Undibacterium parvum: one gene and its partner. The protein of the gene in region 2 interacts with the protein of the main gene of each other region in a pairwise test. Links are inferred from orthologs where the notes say so. Each region holds a gene or a part of one and is shown on either strand. Other genes may lie near its edges. The genes, in order: ctaD and EJN92_RS18570.

The links.
Region 1: the proteins of EJN92_RS18570 (region 2) and ctaD interact in binary tests that used the Escherichia coli proteins (3 or more experiments, as listed by UniProt). The link is inferred for Undibacterium parvum from one-to-one orthologs.

Annotation. Positions count from the first base shown.
Region 1 is NZ_CP034464.1:2,732,921-2,736,124, reverse strand. Bases 88-2,960 are described here. They hold ctaD (cytochrome c oxidase subunit I), read right to left. Parts: upstream 2,390-2,960; coding sequence 785-2,389; downstream 88-784. Other genes in these bases: coxB (cytochrome c oxidase subunit II), read right to left, coding at 2,407-2,960; EJN92_RS21875 (cytochrome oxidase small assembly protein), read right to left, coding at 633-740; EJN92_RS11935 (cytochrome c oxidase assembly protein), read right to left, coding at 88-617. Outside these bases: EJN92_RS11940 (DUF2970 domain-containing protein), read right to left, coding at 1-24; more of EJN92_RS11935, read right to left, coding at 27-87; more of coxB, read right to left, coding at 2,961-3,204. UniProt on the Escherichia coli protein: Cytochrome bo(3) ubiquinol oxidase is the terminal enzyme in the aerobic respiratory chain of E.coli that predominates when cells are grown at high aeration.
Region 2 is NZ_CP034464.1:4,247,646-4,250,851, forward strand. What follows is about bases 4-2,878. They hold EJN92_RS18570 (pyridoxal phosphate-dependent aminotransferase), read right to left. Parts: upstream 2,087-2,878; coding sequence 920-2,086; downstream 4-919. Other genes in these bases: zapE (cell division protein ZapE), read left to right, coding at 4-196; EJN92_RS18565 (hypothetical protein), read left to right, coding at 277-708; upp (uracil phosphoribosyltransferase), read right to left, coding at 2,106-2,702. Also shown: more of zapE, read left to right, coding at 1-3; EJN92_RS18580 (hypothetical protein), read left to right, coding at 3,099-3,206. UniProt on the Escherichia coli protein: Shows aminotransferase activity with methionine and histidine as substrates, and to a lesser extent also with phenylalanine.

The DNA of each region.
Region 1 (3,204 bases), 1.5 Mb from region 2 along the record:
ACTTGCCTGCTTCAATTCGTCCATATTTATACGCCGTCTGCAGTGGTTTTAGGTTTCATGCCCACCTCAAAAAATGTATATGACAAAGTGATGGTTTTTACTTCTTTTGGCAAACTTGGGTCTATATAAAACACCACCGGCATTTGCCGCGCTTCATTGGCTTCCAAGGTTTGCTGCTTAAAACAAAAACACTCCATTTTTTTGAAATAAGCTGCCGCCTGTTGCGGCGCATAACTCGGTATGGCCTGTGCTTCCATCTTATAAGATTGCTTATTCACTACCTCGTACACAATTTGCGTCATTTCGCCAGGGTGTACTTTTAAACTCGACACAGTTGGCCGAAAGCGCCAAGGGCCTTGCGTATTTGCATCAAATTCGACGATTACTTCACGCGTTCTATCTATCTGCGAATTAGTTATCTCTTTGATAGAAATATCTTTCGGAGTCAAAATATTAACCCCGGTCAACTCGCAAATTTGCTTGTAAATTGGCACCAAAGCATAGCCAAAACCAAACATCACTACTGCAATCACCAATAGTTTACCCAGCATGGAGAAATTGAGCTTCTTCGTGCCAGACTGCCGTTCTGCCAACTCTTGTTTCGTTTCTTCGGACATTAATTCAGCAAGCCCTTAGCGTAACCAAGTTTGCTTAACAAACACACCAATAAAAAATACCAAGGCGACAGAAAACAACATGAGTGCTGTTCTAAGATTATTTGGTTTTTTTTGATTTTTCATTTTTTACAGGAAGTACGATTCAGATCGTACTTCCTACCTAAAGTTTATTTAACAACAGGCGGTTCTTCGAATGTATGGAAAGGCGCTGGACTTGGTACTGTCCATTCCAATCCTTCTGCACCATCCCAAGGCTTTGCTGGGGCTGCTTTTCCGCCTTTAATGCATGGAATCACGACGGCCAAAAGGAAATACACTTGCATCAAACCGAAACCGAAAGCACCGATCGTAGCGATCATATTGAAATCAGTAAACTGTGCGGGATAGTCTGCATAACGACGCGGCATACCAGCCAAACCCAAAAAGTGCATAGGGAAGAAGGTGATATTAAATAAGATCAAAGAACCCCAGAAATGGATCTTTCCGCGTGTTTCGTTGTACATGAAACCCGTCCACTTTGGACTCCAGTAGTAATAACCGGCGAACAAGGCAAACAAAGAACCCGCTACCAAGACATAATGGAAGTGAGCAACGACATAGTAAGTATCCTGCAATTGGATATCAATCGGTGTTACCGCCAGTATCAGGCCAGTAAAGCCACCCATCGTGAAAACGAAAATAAAACCAACTGCAAACAACATAGGCGTCTCGAAAGTCATAGAGCCTTTCCACATCGTTGCAACCCAGTTAAATACCTTCACACCGGTAGGCACTGAAATCAACATCGTGGCGTACATGAAGAACAATTGCGCAGTCACTGGCATACCAGTAGTGAACATGTGATGAGCCCAAACGATAAACGACAGAATCGCGATCGAAGAGGTTGCATAAACCATGGACGCATAGCCAAACAAAGGCTTACGGGCAAACGCAGGAACGATTTGAGAAACAATACCGAAAGCTGGCAAAATCATGATGTACACCTCTGGATGTCCGAAGAACCAGAAAATATGTTGATACATCACAGGATCGCCACCACCGGCAGCATTAAAGAAGGAAGTACCGAAATGACGGTCAGTCAAAGTCATGGTAATCGCACCGGCCAGCACTGGCATAACAGCGATCAACAAATAAGCTGTAATCAACCATGTCCAGCAAAACATAGGCATCTTCATCAAAGTCATGCCAGGAGCGCGCATGTTCAGGATGGTAGTAATGATGTTGATAGAGCCCATAATGGAAGAAGCACCCATGATATGTATAGCAAAAATCGCCATATCCATACCTGGACCCATTTGCGTCGACAAAGGCGCGTACAAAGTCCAACCAGCAGCCGTAGCACCACCTGGCACCCAGAAGGATGCCATCAGTAGAATCGCTGCAGGAGGCATCAACCAGAATGAAAAGTTATTCATACGGGCGAATGCCATATCGGAGGCACCAATTTGCAGCGGTATCATCCAGTTAGCAAAACCGACGAAGGCTGGCATAATTGCGCCAAAAACCATCACCAAGCCGTGCATAGTAGTCAGTTGATTGAAAAATTCCGGCTGCATGTATTGCAAACCTGGCTGAAACAATTCACTACGTATCAGCAATGCCATAACACCGCCAGCCATCAGCATGGTGAAAGCAAAAATCAAATACAGGTTGCCGATAACTTTATGGTTAGTGGCTAATAAATACCGTCTCCAGCCATGCGGCTCGTCGTGGCTGTGGTCATCGTGACCATGAGAATGATCGTGTGCGTGATCGACTGCTGTGTTGCTCATCTCAATCTCCTGTTCAATTACTTACGTGCAGCCAAAACTTCGGCTGGCTGGACGATATTTTCTGCGGCTTTGTTTGACCAGTTGTTACGGGTGTAGGTAATCACCGCAGCGATTTCTGTGTCGGACAAAGTGGCTTTCCAAGCTGGCATACCGGCTTTACCGTTCAAGAGGATTGCGGTCTGAGCGGCTTTTTCGCCATTCACTACTGCAGAACCATCCAGAGCTGGGAATGCACCTGGAACACCTTTACCATTGGCCTGATGACAGGCGACGCAATTAGCAGCATATACTTTTTCACCGCGCTGTTTTAACTCGTCTACGGTCCAAACTTTACTTGGATCGTCGGCATTGGCCGCCATTTCTTTTTTCTTAGTGTCTACCCATTTTTTGTAGTCAGCATCAGAAACAACATTCACCACGATAGGCATGAAAGCATGTTCTTTTCCACACAATTCTGAACACAGGCCGCGATAAACACCGATTTTATCGACTTTAAACCAAGTATCACGCACAAAACCAGGAATCGCATCTTGTTTAACACCAAAGGCTGGAATCGACCAAGAGTGAATAACATCATTTGCTGTTGTAATCAGGCGTATCTTTTTATTGACTGGCACGAAGACTTCGTTATCGACTTCCATCAAGTAATTGTCGCCGCGTGCTTCAGTTGGTTTCACACCTGGCGCACCGACTTGGGTTCTTGGTGTTTTCAGTGTGGACAGGAAAGAAATACCTTCGCCCTCACCTTTCAGATAGTCGTAACCCCATTTCCACTGCATACCTGTGGTTTTGATGGTGATATCTGCGTTTGAGGT
Region 2 (3,206 bases):
TTTCACGTGGTTGATTGATGTATTTTATGATAATAAAGTAAAATTAATCATGTCAGCCGAAGTGACTCCTGAAGAACTATATACCGCAGGTACTTTGTCGAATGAATTTCATCGCACCGTGTCACGGATCATAGAAATGCAGTCACGTGAATACATGGATGCCGATCAACGCGACCTAAGTGCGGGTATTGTCTAGCTCGCGGCTAAGCATAGAACCGAACTAAACCTATAATGTTGGACTAGCGCTGCAGTAAAGCATAAAACCCAAGGATACGAATGAACAAGACTTACCAATGGCATGGCGTGAACACGGTACTGGTGTTGCTAGCGCTAAGCACAGGATTTATTTGCCAGAGTCTGCAGGCGCAAGAGGATAAAATTGAGCTTGCCGTCTTGCAAAAGAAAATAGCCGAATTGGATGTGCGCTTTGCCACCACCAGCATACAAACCGGAGTGCAGGCTGAGCTTGCGCTCAATGAGTCTGAGATTGGGCAAGAGCAATTGCGCCTCTGGTACTTGCAAGCGGAAAATGATTGCTATGATAAGTTTTTTGTCACTTCCTGCATTAATGATAGCAAGTTACTGCGTCGCAAACTGTTTGCAGTACTTCAACGTATCTCGGTAGAAGCCAAGGCATTTCAACGCAAAGAGCATATCGATCAAATTGATGCTGATTTGCAAATAAAAAATACCCCTGTAGCTCAATAAATACCCTGTAAATCCTTATTATTAGGGATAGGACTTACGCAAAATTGTTCCAGCTAGGCGTACCGTCGAAGACAGTACTTTAGTATGGCAAGACGGAGACCACGACGCTGGGGCGGTTTTGCGTAAGTCCTAAGGGAGTATGCCTAAAAATGAGGGTATTCGCGCATATCCGCTGTGCGCATGCTCATAATACCCCCTCTGAGTATCTTACTTAAATCGCCTGTAAGCGTTGCAATGCGTTTTCTAAAGTGGCATCTTGTTTCGCAAAGCAAAATCTGACTATGCCGCTTTCATGGCCTTGATGATAGAAAGCAGAAACAGGAATCGCCGCCACACCGATCTCGCGCGTGAGCCACTGTGCGAACTCACTTTCTGATTTTTGCGAGATTGCCGAATAATCGACGCATTGAAAATACGTGCCATGAGTCGGCAGTAGTTTAAAGCGCGAATTTTCTAAACCGGCACGAAACTTATCACGTTTTTTTTGATAAAAATCTGCCAATTCCAGGTAAGGCTGAGGCGCAGCCATGTAGCGTGCCAGTCCCAATTGCATGGGCGTATTGACGGTAAAGACATTGAATTGATGAACTTTACGAAATTCTGTCATCAGTGCGCGCGGTGCCGCCACAAAGCCAACTTTCCATCCTGTGACATGGTAAGTCTTACCAAAGCTGGAAATGATGTAGGAGCGTGCCGCCAACTCCGGATAGCGTGCCAGCGATTCATGGCGCTGCCCATCAAACACCATATGTTCATACACCTCGTCTGAGGCGATCAGCAGTTGGGTATGTTGAACGATGCGAGTGAGCGCCGCAATATCACTTTCCTGCAACACAAAACCAGTGGGATTATGCGGCGAGTTGAGCAGCAATAGCCGGGTCTTGGGGCTGATTGCCGCGGCCAGTTGATCCCAGTCTATGCTGTAGCCGTTCGCTCCTAACTGCATCGAGACAAACACCGGCACACCACCTGCCAGTTTGATCGCCGGAACATAACTGTCGTAAGCCGGTTCAATCACAATCACTTCATCGCCAGGATGGACGCAGGCCAGCAAAATGCTCATGATCGCCTGGGTCGCACCGGCGGTGACGGTGATCTCATGATCGGCATCGTAAAGATGGCCGTAGAGCTGTTGTATTTTGGTCGAGATGGCGCTGCGTAATGCGGGCACACCAGCCATAGGCGGGTATTGATTATGGCCCTCTTGCATCGCCAGCGTGACGGCATCGATGAGTAGCGGATCGCAATTAAAATCAGGGAAGCCCTGACCTAAATTGACGGCGCCGGTCTCTGCCGCCAGCGCTGACATCACTGAAAAAACGGTAGTCCCAACTTCTGGTAACTTCGATTTCATTTGCAACAGCTCTGGTTTATTCATGTTAAAAGTACGTAAAAATTTATTTGGTACCAAATAGACGGTCGCCCGCATCGCCCAGGCCTGGGACAATATAGCCATGCTCGTTCAGGCATTGGTCTATCGATGCCGTCAGGATAGAGACATCGGGATGAGCCGCTTGCATGACCTTGATACCTTCGGGCGCGGCCAGTAGACAAACAAATTTTATGCTGACCGCACCGCGTAATTTGAGGCGAGATATTGCAGCAGCAGCAGAGTTGCCGGTAGCGAGCATAGGGTCGACCACGATGACCAGGCGATCAGCGATATCTTCCGGTACTTTAAAATAATACTCAACTGGTTCTAAAGTTTCGGGATCACGGTATAGCCCGATATGTCCAACGCGCGCGTTTGGCAGCAGATCGAGCATGCCATCGAGTATCCCATTGCCGGCCCGTAAAATAGAAATCACGCAGAGTTTTTTCCCGCTAATCGCCGGCGCGTCAATAGTCGCTACCGGCGTTTCTATCTGTATGTTTTCTAAAGGTAAATCGCGTGTCACTTCATACGCCAGCATCTGGCTGATTTCCCGCAACAGGCGGCGGAAATTGTCGGTAGTCGTCTCTTTGCTACGCATTAGCGTGAGCTTGTGCTGCATGAGGGGATGTCTGATTTCGATAACAGGCTCTGACAAGATAATTCTCCAAAAAACGTGATTAAATGCAAATTAAATACAAATGAAAGATGCGTGCCGTATTTTACGTTGCCCACTGTGAAAATGGTGCAAAGCCCTTGCGTTGCTGGGCACTTTATGTGCTGGGCAGGCGCTTTGTTAGCACGAAATCTTGCGATTGTCTTGCTGTACGCGGCTTTTTACACTTCATAGCAAAGATATAAGGCCGTTTTCCTCTTCTTATCCAAAGATGCTTTGTTTGCCTATCATCGATAATTTAGTTTATGAGAGTCTAGCCAGATATTTGTACTGTTCGCTAGAGTCGCCATCAATCGGGGGTAGGAAATGGATGCAAACCAAACATTGTTAAATAGATTGTCTATGGGAGCCTATTCCATGGATGGTCGTCTCGATGCGGACGACGATGCTTCATTCTCGGACCCGCATTTAGAAACACATTCCCGGATTGATGTGAAAGGAATCCGCGAG